4 regions of the Streptomyces sp. NBC_00287 genome follow, and region 2 is predicted to be linked to each of the others. Evidence: riboswitches for the same ligand, from Rfam matches in the RefSeq annotation. Region 2 holds a riboswitch; each other region holds the start of a gene.
What was found. A riboswitch is a leader RNA that binds a small molecule or an ion and turns the genes downstream of it on or off. The one in region 2 is predicted to bind cyclic di-AMP.
Positions count from the first base shown of each region.

Region 1: another riboswitch for cyclic di-AMP. It lies ahead of OHT76_RS20675 (M23 family metallopeptidase); the one in region 2 lies ahead of OHT76_RS06490 (C40 family peptidase).
Region 3: another riboswitch for cyclic di-AMP. It lies ahead of OHT76_RS25500 (transglycosylase SLT domain-containing protein); the one in region 2 lies ahead of OHT76_RS06490 (C40 family peptidase).
Region 4: another riboswitch for cyclic di-AMP. It lies ahead of OHT76_RS31670 (M23 family metallopeptidase); the one in region 2 lies ahead of OHT76_RS06490 (C40 family peptidase).

Region 1 covers NZ_CP108053.1:4,563,388-4,566,664, reverse strand. Annotated here, with positions in the region: gene OHT76_RS20680 (PP2C family protein-serine/threonine phosphatase) at 68-1,165, shown strand; cyclic di-AMP (ydaO/yuaA leader) riboswitch at 1,396-1,553, shown strand; gene OHT76_RS20675 (M23 family metallopeptidase) at 1,565-2,593, shown strand; gene OHT76_RS20670 (PrsW family intramembrane metalloprotease) at 2,678-3,277, opposite strand, start outside.
Region 2 covers NZ_CP108053.1:1,444,477-1,447,753, reverse strand. Annotated here, with positions in the region: gene OHT76_RS06500 (LysR family transcriptional regulator) at 1-771, opposite strand, end outside; gene OHT76_RS06495 (LysE family translocator) at 862-1,476, shown strand; gene OHT76_RS06490 (C40 family peptidase) at 1,532-2,005, opposite strand; cyclic di-AMP (ydaO/yuaA leader) riboswitch at 2,009-2,135, opposite strand; gene OHT76_RS06485 (hypothetical protein) at 2,552-2,860, opposite strand; gene OHT76_RS06480 (ATP-dependent Clp protease proteolytic subunit) at 2,868-3,277, opposite strand, start outside.
Region 3 covers NZ_CP108053.1:5,579,260-5,582,536, reverse strand. Annotated here, with positions in the region: gene OHT76_RS25505 (CocE/NonD family hydrolase) at 1-1,509, shown strand, start outside; cyclic di-AMP (ydaO/yuaA leader) riboswitch at 1,780-1,962, shown strand; gene OHT76_RS25500 (transglycosylase SLT domain-containing protein) at 1,966-2,439, shown strand; gene OHT76_RS25495 (HAD family hydrolase) at 2,452-3,258, opposite strand.
Region 4 covers NZ_CP108053.1:6,933,510-6,936,786, forward strand. Annotated here, with positions in the region: gene OHT76_RS31665 (M16 family metallopeptidase) at 1-900, shown strand, start outside; cyclic di-AMP (ydaO/yuaA leader) riboswitch at 1,115-1,277, shown strand; gene OHT76_RS31670 (M23 family metallopeptidase) at 1,291-2,055, shown strand; gene OHT76_RS31675 (GntR family transcriptional regulator) at 2,243-2,929, shown strand; gene OHT76_RS31680 (HPr family phosphocarrier protein) at 3,067-3,277, opposite strand, start outside.

The DNA.
Region 1 (3,277 bases), 3.1 Mb from region 2:
CACCATTCGCCGCCCGCCCCCGCTCCGGGAAACCTGGAGGGACGGCGGATCTGGTGGGAGGCGGGCAGTGCGGGCTGGAGGCGCGGACGAGACACGGCACGTCCCGCCCGCACGCACCCTCGTCCTCCTGCTCCCGCCGCTGCTGATCGCGGGCGGGATCCTCTACGACTTCGTCACCCCGCGCGGATTCACTGCGATCCCCTTCTTCACCGCCGCACCCCTGGTCGCCGCGCCCTTCTACGGGCTGAGCGGCACCGTCATCACGGGAGTCGTGGCGCTGCTCGCCACCTACGGCGTCCACGTCCGGCTGGGCTTCGGCATGGACGCGGACACGGTCACCGAGGTGGTCACCGTGGTCACCGTCGCCGTCCTGGCCGCCGTACTCAACCGTGTCGTGCGCCGCGGCGACCTGCGGCTCGCCTCGCAGCGCGAGATCGCCGTGGCGACCCAGCGCGCCGTCCTGCCCGAGCCGCTGGAGCGGATCGGCGGCTACGAGATCGCCGCGCGCTACGAGGCGGCGCAGGCCGACGCTTTCATCGGCGGCGATCTGTACGCCGTGCAGGACAGCGCGTACGGCGTGCGGCTTGTCGTGGGCGATGTGCGCGGCAAGGGGATGGGGGCCGTCGCGGCCGTGGCCGTCGTCATCGGGGCCTTCCGGGAGGCCGCCGAGCAGGAGGCGAGCCTGGAGGTGGTCGCGCAGCGGCTCGAGCGGGCGCTGGCCCGGGAGGGCTCGCGGCGTGACGGGATCGAGGCCGTCGAGGGGTTCACCACTGCCGTACTCGCCGAACTCCCGCACGGCGACGGGGTCGTGCGCGTCGTCAACCGCGGCCATCCGCCCCCGCTGTTGCTGTACCCCGACGGCACCGTGCGCCCGCTGCCGGCCCGCGAGCCCGCCCTCCCGCTCGGCATGAGCGACCTCGGCAGCTGGCCCGACCGCGCCGACGAGGTCCCCTTCCCGCCCGGCACCACCCTGCTCCTGCACACCGACGGCCTCTCCGAGGCCCGCGACGCGCACGGCGTCTTCTACGACCCGCAGACCCGGCTGGCCGGCCGTGCCTTCGGCGATCCGGGCATCCTGATCCGGGCCCTCGCCGAGGACGTGCGCGTGTACTGCGGGGGCGGGATGACGGACGACATGGCCCTGCTCGCCGTACGAAGACCCTGATTGTTACCGGGGGTGATCGGTCGGGAGCCCTCCGCATAACAACTGACATACCGTCAATACCTGTGTGGCACATGAGGCTTGGTCAACTCGCCCGATTTAGACCCCTCGTGACCCGAAAGTCCAGGCCGGAATCGTTAATGATCAAGCCGAACGGCTTGGAATCCGCGCCCCGCGTCTATTAACGTTCGATAACGCAGCGCGGTCGTCCCAGCCGTCACAAGAGTCGGCTCCGTGCGCACGCGCCGAATCCCGTAAGGGAACCGGGGAACCACCAACTTGGGGTGAATCGGGCGTAATCCGCCGTGCAGATACGGCAGATATACGCGCGTAGGAGACCTTCCTGCTCCGAACCCGTCAGCTAACCCGGTAGGCGAGAAGGAAGGAAAGGAGCACGCCCACGTGGCGTCAAACCGGCCTGCCCCCGAGGCCCCGTTCGTGCCGAGCCAGCGCAATGACGAGGCCTACGGCTACGGCAGCCAACGCACCGACGAGGGCCCCTGGGAGGAATGGAACCCCACCGCGGAATCCATTCGCCCGGTTCGCGGCCGGCACCGCGTCTCCAAGCAGCGCGGCGGCGGACTCGCCCGCAGCTCCACGGTTCTCGGCGTCGGTGTCATAGCCGCCGTCGGCGCGGGCGGCATGGCCAGCGCGCAGTCCGGCAAGCCGCCGGTCGCGATCACCATGCCCGACCTGCCGCTGATCTCCGACGACACCGCGGAGGAGGCGCCCGAGACCTCGAGCACCCCGCTCAGCAGCGTCGGCATCACCACCACCGACACCGAGACGGGCACCTCGGACGCCGGTGAGGCGCTTCGCGCCCGGATCATGGCCCAGGCCGAGCAGCAGCAGGACCAGGTCGACACCAAGGCCGCCGCTGCCGCCGCCGCTGCCGCCGAGAAGGCCGCCGCGGAAGCCGCAGCCAAGGCCGAGAAGGAGGCGGAGGCCAAGGCCGCCGCCGCCAAGGAAAAGGCCGAGCAGGAGGCCCGCGAGAAGGCCGAGGCCGAGCGCCTGGCCGCGCTGGCCAAGCAGTTCGCGCTGCCGACGTCGTCGTACACCATCACCTCGACCTTCGGTCAGGCCGGCTCGCTGTGGTCCTCCGGGTACCACACCGGCCTCGACTTCGCCGCTCCCACGGGCACGCTGATCAAGGCGGTCCACACCGGCACGATCACCTCCGCCGGCTGGGACGGGTCGTACGGCTACAAGACCGTGCTCACCCTGGAGGACGGCACCGAGATCTGGTACGCCCACCAGTCCTCGATCAGCGTCAGCGTCGGGCAGCAGGTCACCACCGGGGACGTCATCGGCCGCGTGGGCGCGACCGGCAATGTGACCGGCGCGCACCTGCACATGGAGGTCCACCCCGAGGGCTCCTCCTCCGGCATCGACCCGCTCGCGTGGCTGCGCAGCAAGGGCCTCACCCCCTGAGCCGGTTCCCCGTGTGAACCCCGGCGGTCCTGACGACGACCCCCCGACGTCAGGGCTGCCGGTTTTTGGCGTCCGGGACTCTTCTTACGTCCGGTACGGGTTGTACGCCGAGTACGGTCCCGCCGGGTACGCCGGATAGGGCTGGTACGTCGGCTGGGCCGGATGCCCATACGCCCCGTACATCGGCCACGGCGCCGCCACCACCGGCACCGGCGGGGCCGTGGCACGGGCGGCATGGTCGAGGGCCGGACGGGCCACCTCCCGGCGCCGCCACAGCTCCTGCAACAGCTCTTGTTCCCGTACGACGAAGTCGGCGCCCGCGCGACCCCGGCGCCCCCGGTGCCGCAGGAACGCGAGCGAGGTCGCGTACGCCTCGTACTGCGCCACCTGCCGCGCCGCCTGCTTCCCGGCGTGGCGGCGGGCGTACTGCCGCGCCAGGCGCCGCGCCCGCATCGAGCCCAGCGCGAAGGGCTCGCCCGGGGTGAGCCAGCCTGCGACGGCATAGGCGGGCAGTTCCTCGCGGACGGTGCGCAGCTCGCGCTGGCGGGTCCAGATCACCAGCCAGGTCAGCAGCCCGAACGCGGGCACCATGATCGCCGCGTACACCGCGAAGAAGCCGTACGGACCGAAGGCCGACGAGCCGTTCCACATCGCGTGCATGCCCATCGCGAGCAGCAGTCCGGA
Region 2 (3,277 bases):
GACCGCCGTCCGCGCCACCATCTCCGGTACGACACCGACCCCGAGCCCCGCACTGACCAGCGCGCACACCAGCGCGTACACCGGGGTCTCCACCAGCACCGACGGCGTGGCCCCGGCCCGGGCCAGTACCGCCTCCACCCCCTGCCGGGCCGGATGATCCGGCGCCATGCTGATCAGTGGCTGCCCGGCGAGCTCGCTCAGCGGGAGCCGCGAGGTCCCCTCGGCCAGGGCATGCCCGGGGGCGGTCACCAGGACCAGCTCCTCCACCAGCACCGGCTCCAGCGTGACGGAGGCCGGCACCGCCACCGCTTCCGCCGGCTCGTAGGTGTGCGTCAGCGCCAGATCGATCTCCCCGGCGGCCACCGCGGCGACCCCGGCGGGCGGTTCGTGGTTGGCGACGGTCAGCTCCACATCCGGGTGGGCCCGGCGGAACGCGCTGAGCACCGGCGGCAGCAGATGGACGCCCGCGGTCTGGAAGGTGCCGAGCCGGAGCGTGCCCCCGGACAGACCGGTGAGGCGGGCCAGTTCATGCCGGGCGCGGTCCAGTTCGTCCAGCACCCGGCGGGCCCGCGTCACCAGCAGCTCGCCCGCGCCGGTGAGCCGGGCGCCGCGATGGTGCCGGACGAGCAGGGGTGTGCCCGCCTCCCGCTCCAGCTTCGCCAGCTGCTGGGAGAGTGCGGGAGCGGTGTAGCCGAGCCGCTCGGCGGCCCGGGTGATCGAACCGGCCTCGGCGACCGCGACGAGCGCCGCGAGCCGGGTGGGGTCGTACATGGTCCTGGCACCTGCCTAAAGCATTGCTTAAGGGAGACCCAGGATATTCGAAATACCTGCTGAAGGCTCAGTCGCGGCAGGCTGGCTGCCATGGATGGACAGCTCCTCGCCTTCACCGGGGTCGCCGCCGGCATGGTCGCCATGCCCGGGGCCGACTTCACCGTCGTCGTACGCAACGCCCTCGTCTCGCGCCGGGCCGGGATCGCCTGCGCCCTGGGCGTCGCGGGCGGGCTGCTGCTGCACACGGCGCTGGCGGTCGCGGGGGTCGCCGCGGTCCTGGCCGCGGTGCCTGCACTGTTCCGGACGCTCCAACTGCTGGGTGGCGCCTATGTGTTGTACCTGGGTATACGGACTCTGCTGGCCCTGCGCCGACCGCGGACGGCCGCTGTCGAGGAGGCGGCGACGGCCGCGCGTCCGCTGCGGCAGGGGTTCGTCACCAACGCCCTCAATCCCAAGGCGCCGATCACCTTCCTCAGTCTGCTGCCGCAGTTCGTGCCCGCCGGCGCACCCGCGCTGCCGCGCACGCTGCTCCTGGCGCTGATCGTGGTGGTGCTCGCCCTGCTGTGGTTCCCGGCCGTGGCACTGCTCGTGGACCGGCTCGGCCGCCGGCTGCGCCGACCGCGCGCCGCCCGGCTCGTCGAGACCGTCACCGGCACCGCGCTGACGGCCCTGGGCGCGCTGCTGCTGCTCGAGGCGGCGGCCTGAGCACCCGTCAGGGCGGCGGCGTGTCAGGGACGCCGCCGCCCGTCGGGGCAGCCGGTCAGCTCACCCGGCCGTACCAGACGCTCTTGGTCCAGATCTTCTGCAGCCTCACCACGTCCCCGGACTTCGGGGCGTGCCAGATCTTCCCCTTCCCGGCGTAGATGCCGACGTGGTAGACGTTCGACCCCGAGTGGAAGAACACGAGGTCGCCCGCCTTGCGGCTCTTGGCGGAGATGTGGCGCGACTTGTTGTACTGCTGGGCCGCCGTACGAGGCAGCTTCTTGCCCGCCTTCTTGTACGAGTACAGCGTGAGCCCGGAGCAGTCGAAGCGGTGCGGTCCGACAGCCCCCCACTTGTACGGGGAGCCCTGCTTGGAGGCCGCGACCTGGAGTGCCTTCGTCGCCGGTGTGGCCGCCTCCGCTTCGGCGGAGAGGCCAGGGGCCACGATCGAGCCGCCCACGGCGGCGATGGTGAGAGCCGAGGCCGTACCGGCCCGGGCCATCAGCGACGGGACACGATTGAGCGCAGTCATGCGCAACCCTTCGTCAGCCGCCTGTGAAGGATGACCTGTCGGATTCGGGCTGGCGAAGTTGCCCGGCCGCTGACGCGGCTTCACCCCAAGGGCTGCTCGGCACGGACTTCCGTGCCGGCGACCCGTCGTGCTCGGGTCCTCCACTCCTGCCGATCCACTCCTGTCGACCGGTCATCCGGGCGGCGGCAGGACTCGGCGTCCGCCCGGACCGCCCCGCCGCTGTGGCGGGGGCTTGTCGTCAGACAGGGATCTTGGCTCACGGATGTCCGAAAATCCCAACGGAACCGGGGATTTGTGGCGTTACTCACCACTCACCCGTTCGGGTGGACGCTGCTCCGTTCGAACTAGCGTCGAGGCGCCGGGGGATGCCCGGACCAGCATCGGAACGTCTGTTTCGGTTCTGAGGCTACGCGCGTTGCGCAACCCTGACGGGCCGGCAAAAGGAGACACGGCTACGCCGAAAGGGGGTACCTCGTTTGGTCCGTTTCAACTCCGGCCCGGACGCCTCGTCGCCACCGCGAGATGTCCGGACCGGGCCCACGTGCGTCAACTGTCCGAGCGCGGCGGCACCGTGACACGAGCCGTGCGGCGTTCGCCGTCCAGCACACGCAGCGCACGCGCCAGCGTGGGGGCGTGCACCTCGGTCTCGCCCCGCTGGTGCATGAGCGCCAGTGCGTCCCGCAGTTCGGCCGCCTTGGTGACCAACGCCTGGGCGGCGCGCAGCCCGCGGTAGGTGTCGCCGTGGTGCGCGGGGTTGATCCGCCCGAGCAGATCGACCACATCGAGGTAACGGTCGATCAACTCGCCCTCGGCGCGCGTCAGGGCGGGCAGGGGCGGCAGCTCCGGTGGCAGCATCCGCGGGTCACCTCATGGCCTTGCGGCTCGGGATGAGGGCGTCCACCAGGCCGTACTCCATGGCCGCCCGGGCGTCGAGCACCTTGTCCCGCTCGATGTCCGCGCGCACTTGCTCGGGGTCGCGCCCGGTGTGCCGTACGAGCATCTCCTCCAGGCGGGCCCGAATGCGCGTCAACTCCTCGGCCTGGATGGCCAGATCGCTGGCCTGGCCCTCGATCGGCTCGGGCAGCGAGGGCTGGCTGAGCACCACGCGTGCACCCGGCAGGGCGAACCGCTTGCCCGGCGTGCCCGCGGCCACCAGCACGGCGGCGGTCGGTCCGGCCTGGCCGAGCAGGATCGTCTCCACGTCACAGGTGACGTACCGCATCGTGTCGTAGATCGCGGACATGGCGCTGAACGGGCCGCCGGGGGAGTTGA
Region 3 (3,277 bases), 4.1 Mb from region 2:
GTCTCCCGGCCGCCCGATCCGCTCTACGCCGGGGACGCCTGGCGGGACCTTTGGCTCAAGCGCCTGGAGGCCGTGGAACCGTTCCTGCACACCTGGCTGACCCACCAGACCCGGGACGACTACTGGCGCCACGGCAGCGTGTGCGAGGACTACGGCGCGATCGAGGCCGCCGTGCTGGCGGTGGGCGGCTGGCACGACCCGTACCGCGACACCGTGCTCCGACTCGTCGAACACCTGCCCGCCGACCGCGTCCGGGGGCTGATCGGCCCCTGGTCCCACCAGTACCCCGACCGCGGCCTGCCGCCAGGACCGGCGATCGGCTTCCTCCAGGAGACCCTGCGCTGGTGGGACCACTGGCTGAAGGGCAAGGGCACCCTCCCCGAGCCCCTCCTACGGGCCTACGTCAGTGACTCCCACCCGCCCGCCACGGTCTACGACACCCTGCCCGGCCGCTGGGTCGGCGAGCCGGCCTGGCCCTCCCCTCACATCACGAACGTGACGTACGCCCTCCAGGGCGCCCCCGTGCTCGTACGGTCCCCCATGCACACCGGCGTGGACGCCGGCCGCTTCTTCCCGTTCGGGAACGACGCCGATCTGCCGCCGGACCAGCGGGAGGAGGACGGGCGCTCGGCCTGCTTCGAGTTCGCGGTGGGCGAGGAGACCTGGGTGCTGGGGCGGCCGAAGGTGCGGCTGCGGCTCACCTCGGAGGTGCCGCGCGGGCAGGTGATCGCGCGGGTCTGCGATGTCGCCCCCGACGGCTCCTCGACCCTGGTCGCGCGGGGCGTGCTGAACCTCTCCGCGCGCCACGGCCGCGACCGGGTGGTGCCGTGGGAGCCGGGCGCCACGCAGGACGTCGAGTTCGAGCTGAACGGCATCGGGCACGCCCTCCCGGCCGGGCATCGCATCCGGCTCGCGGTGTCGTCGGCGTACTGGCCGTGGGTCTGGCCGCAGGCGGAGTCGGGGGCGGGGTTCACGCTGGATCCGGCGGGGAGCTTTCTGGAACTGCCGGTACGCGCGCGTGGGGCGTCTTCCGGGACGGACGTCGCCTTCGACACTGCCTTCGACATCGCCTTCGACATCGCCTTCGACATCGCCTTCGAGGAGCCGGAACAGGCCGAGCCCCTCGGCGTGAGCTACCCGGTGACGCTGGACGAGCCGCGCCCCGAGCGGCTGGTCACCCGTGACGTGGCCAAGGACGAGTGGCGGCTTGAGGTCGATCCGCGGTACGGCGGCACGCGCGTGTACCCCGACGGCCTGGAGTTCACCGAGGACGCGCTGGAGACGTACACGATCCGGTCCACCGACCCCTTGTCGGCCCGCGCCCGCTCGGACTGGACGATCCGGCTGCACCGTCCGGAGCTGGCCTGGGACACGAGTGTGCGGACCCGCTCCGAGATCACGTGCGATGCGAAGGACTTCATCGCCTCGAATGAGGTGATTTGCACGGATGGTGGCGAAGTGGTCTTCCATCGGACATGGGAGAAGCGGATTCCGCGAACGGCGGGTTGATACGGGCCCATTGGGGTCGATTGACCGATTTAAGCTATCTTGCACTTGCGCGTGACTTGGCTCACGCGCGTATACCCACAGGCACCCCACAGGCTTCCCTCGACACCCGCTTGAAGGCCGCCAGTTGAGCCTTGGCGACCGCAAAGACCCCAGCCCCGTCTGCCACTCGAACGAAGATCAAAGTGCTGGATATGTGAATCCGCTACTTGTTTCGGACATGTGCTCTCGCATACGTTCCCGGCCTGTCGGGCGGACGCCTAATCCTGCCGCCGTCCGGCTCCACCGAGATTCTTCGTACGGCAGGAGCGGGGGACCCAGGTAAGTCGCCGTGCCGGACGTCTTCGGACGCGTCGGTACGGCTCGGGGTGAAGTCGCGTGCCCTTCACGGTGCGCGGCCGGGCAGCTCCCGCCCGAACCCGACAGCTCACCTCGCAGGCGCCGGAGAGGAACTTCGCCATGCCTGCTGCCGCTCAGCACCGTCGTACCCGCCTCGCCCGCAAGCTCGCCGTCCTCGGCACCGGCGCCGCCGTACTGGCGCTCCCGCTCATCGGCGCGACCAGCGCCTCGGCGGCCACCCCGACCGTCACCACCGCCGCCTCGCTCGGGTACGCCAACAACCTGGACGGCTGGATCCGCGCGTCCCTCCAGGTCATGGCGCAGAACGGCATCCCCGGCTCGTACGACGGCATCTACCGCAACATCATGCGGGAGTCCTCGGGCAACCAGTACGCGATCAACAACTGGGACTCCAACGCCGCCGCCGGCACCCCGTCCAAGGGCCTGCTCCAGGTGATCGACCCGACCTTCCAGGCGTACCACGTCTCCGGCACCTCGTACGACCCCTACGACCCGGTCGCGAACATCACCGCCGCCTGCAACTACGCGTCTCAGCGGTACGGCTCGATCGACAACGTCTTCGGGGCGTACTGAGCCTTTCCATGGCTACCGGAAGAGTCTTTCGAGGACGACGGCGATGCCGTCGTCCTCGTTCGACAGGGTGATCTCGTCGGCCACCGCCTTGAGTTCGGGGTGGGCATTGGCCATCGCGACACCGTGGGCCGCCCAGTCGAACATCGGGATGTCGTTGGGCATGTCGCCGAAGGCGATGGTCTCCCGCGGGCCGAGCCCCAGATGCCGGGCCGCCAGCGCCAGACCCGTCGCCTTGGTGATGCCGCATGGCTGAAGTTCGACGGTCCCGGGGCCCGACATGGTGACCGTCGCCAGCGAACCCACCACCGAGCGCGCCGTCGCCGCCAACTGGTCGTCGGACAGCTCGGGATGGCGCAGCAGCACCTTGCTGATCGGCTCGCACCACAGGTCGTCGCGCCGCCCGACCCGCACCGCGGGCAGGGTGGGGTGCGGCATCAGGTAGCCGGGCTCGATCAGCGTGAGCCCGTCGACGCCGTCCTGGTCGACCGCCGCGTACACCTGCCCCACCTCGGCCTCGATCTTGCCGAGCGCGGTCTCCGCCAACTCCCGGTCCAGGGTGACGGACCACAGCAGGCGGTCCGCCCCGGCGTCGTACACCTGCGCGCCCTGCCCGCACACCGCGAGCCCCTTGCTGCCCAGGTCGTCCAGGAGCGGCCGCACTCTGGGCGCCGGACGGCCGGTCACCACCAGGTGCCGGGCGCCGGACTCCGCCACCCTCGCGAGCGCGGCCAGCGACCGGTCGGAGAGCGTGTCGTCGCCTCGGAGGAGGGTTCCGTCCAGGTCGGTGGCGATGAGTGAATATGCGATGGGTGCGGCCATGATCAGAGAATACGGACAG
Region 4 (3,277 bases), 5.5 Mb from region 2:
AAGGAGATCTACAAGCAGCTGTTCCCGGCGGCCGCGCGCATGTCGCGCCCGCGCCAGGGCACCGAGGAGACGGTCGCGGCCATCGACTCCGGGGCCGTACGCGCCTTCTACGAGCGGCACGTCCGCCCCGCCACGGCCACCGCCGTGGTCGTCGGCGACCTCACCGGCACCGACCTCGACGCCCTCCTCGCCGACACCCTCGGCTCCTGGACCGGCTCCTCGGCCGAGCCGCGGCCCGTGCCCCCGGTCACCGCCGACGACACCGGCCGCGTCGTCATCGTGGACCGCCCCGGAGCCGTCCAGACGCAGCTGCTGATCGGCCGCGTCGGCCCCGACCGGCACGACCGTGTGTGGCCCGCGCAGGTCCTCGGCACGTACTGCCTCGGCGGCACCCTCACCTCCCGCCTGGACCGCGTCCTGCGCGAGGAGAAGGGCTACACCTACGGCGTGCGCTCCTTCGGGCAGGTCCTGCGCTCCGCCCCCGACGGCACCGGCGCCGCGATGCTCGCCATCAGCGGCTCCGTCGACACCCCCAACACCGGTCCCGCCCTCGAGGACCTGTGGAAGGTGCTGCGCACCCTCGCCGAGGGCGGGCTCACCGACGCCGAGCGGGACGTCGCCGTACAGAACCTCGTCGGGGTGGCGCCGCTGAAGTACGAGACGGCCGCCGCAGTGGCGAGCACCCTGGCCGACCAGGTCGAGCAGCACCTGCCCGACGACTACCAGGCCACGCTGTACCGCCGGCTCGCCGCGACCGGCACCGTGGAGGCCACCGCGGCCGTCGTGAGCGCCTTCCCGATGGACCGTCTGGTGACCGTTCTGGTCGGTGACGCGGCGCAGATCAAGGAGGCCGTCGAGGCCCTCGGAATCGGTGAAGTCACCGTCGTGACAGCCGAGTAGACACACCCTCGGATGTGAACGCGCGGCCACGCGCGTGTGGGGCCCTGGTGATGGAAGCGTCACCAGGGCCCCTTTATGTCCGAATTGAGGGAGAGGTTGCCTGTCTGACCTGTGGCATGCGCTACAAAAGCCGCGATCCGTTTGGGGATTGAAAGTTGTCCCGTTTAGCGTCGTCCGGGCTGTCCGTCAGGCAGTGCGCCGCATCCGCGGCACCGGACAGTCATCGCCGAGTCCCCGTACGGCGCGAGCCAGGGGAGCCGGGGACCCACCCAAGTCCCTGGGGTGAATCGGACGCCCGCGTGTGAGCGAGGGCGGCCGTAGGAGACCTTCCTGCTCCGAACCCGTCAGCTAACCCGGTAGGCGAGAAGGAAGGAAAGGACCAGCCACTTCATGGCGTTCACGCGCGCCACCGGGAAGCACCGTCGTCCCAGCAGGATGCAGCGCACCACCGCCCGCGCGGCGGGCGTCGCGGCCCTCACCACCACCGGCGTCGTCGGCACCCTCGCGAGCCCCGCGCTCGCCGCCGAGGCCGCCGCCGAGCAGACCGGTCTCACCCCCGTCATCACCATCGGCGACTCGGTCGCCGAACAGATCGACGCCCAGGCTGTAGCCCAGCAGCAGGCGGCCGACGAGGCGGCGGCGAAGAAGAAGGCCGAGGAGGCCGCGCGCAAGGAGGCCGCCGAGGCGGCCAAGAAGGCGCGCGAGGCCAAGGAGCGCGCCGCCCGCGAGGCCGAGCGCAAGCGCCTGAACACCTTCGTCTCCCCGATCTCCGGCTCCTACGTGTCGACGAGCTACCAGGCCGGCGGCGCCGTCTGGTCCTCCGGCAGCCACACCGGCATCGACTTCCACGCCTCCAGCGGCACCTCCGTCCGCTCGGTCGGCATGGGCACCGTCGTCGAGGCCGGCTGGGGCGGGGCGTACGGCAACCAGATCGTCATCAAGATGCACGACGGCACGTACACCCAGTACGGCCACCTGTCGTCCATCGCCGTCTCGGTGGGCCAGAGCGTCACCCCGGGCCAGCAGATAGGCCTCTCCGGCGCCACCGGCAACGTCACCGGGGCGCATCTGCACTTCGAGGCCCGTACGACCGCGGAGTACGGCTCGGACATCGACCCCGCCGCCTACCTCCGCTCGCACGGCGTGAACGTCTGACGACACCCGCCACGCTTCCGAGACCCCGGCTCCCCGAGCCGGGGTTTTTCGGTGTTTACGGGGCCCCGTTGTCCAAAAAATATCCATGGATTCCGGCCCGCCATCGGAAATTCCGGCTCACTGCAATAGAGTCACTGAACACACGTCCGTCGTCGACGTTTCACGGGGATTAAAGCGGAGGTCGGTCATGCGTATTCCGGCGCACTCGGTATGCACGGCGATCCGGGACGACATCGTCGCCGGTGTCTACGAGCGCGGCAGCCGACTCACCGAGGAACTGCTCGCGCGCCGCTACGGCGTCTCGCGCGTCCCCGTCCGGGAGGCCCTGCGCACGCTGGAGGCGGAGGGCTTCGTGGTGACCCGGCGGCACGCGGGCGCGTGCGTCGCGGAACCGACCGAGCAGGAAGCCGGTGACCTGCTGGAGATGCGCTCGCTGCTGGAGCCGCTCGGCGCCGCCCGGGCCGCCCAGCGGCGCACCGAGGCGCATCTGAAGGTGCTGCGCGGTCTGGTGAGGCTCGGTCAGGAGCGGGCCAGAAGGGGCAACAGCGAGGATCTGCGCTCCCTGGGCGGCTGGTTCCACGAGACGCTGGCCCAGGCCTCCGGCAGCCCCGCCCTGACCTCGATGCTGACCCAGCTGCGGCACAAGATCGCCTGGATGTACGCGGTGGAGGCGTCGGCCAGCCCCGCGGAGGCCTGGGTCGAGCACGGGGCGATCGTGGACGCGGTGGCGCGCGGGGACAGCGAGCGCGCGCGGGCGATCACCGCCGTGCACACCGAGCGCTCCAGCGGTACGCACCGGCTGCGGTTCCCCTCCGGCGGGGAGCGTGTGAGGAATTCGCAACATCCCGTAAACATGTCGGGCCTGCGGCATTAACATGCGCACCGTATACAAAGAGGGTGTAATTCCCGGGGGACTATTTTCGCTGCCCGGAAGTGGAAAATGCGAAGGGCCCGCCCGGTAATTCGGACGAGCCCTTCGGGGAAGCGGCGAGTGCCGCGCCCGGCAATTACTCAGACGGTCTCGGGGAGCTCTTCGAGACCCTCGGAGACCAGCTTCGCCAGACGGTCGAGGGCGGCGTCCGCACCCTCGGCGTCGGAGGCGAGCACGATCTCCTCGTTGCCCTGGGCGCCCAGGCCCAGAACAGCCAGCATGGAGGCCGCGTTGACGGGGTTGCCGTCGACCTTGGCGATCGTCACGGGGACGCCTGCGGCCGTGGCGGCT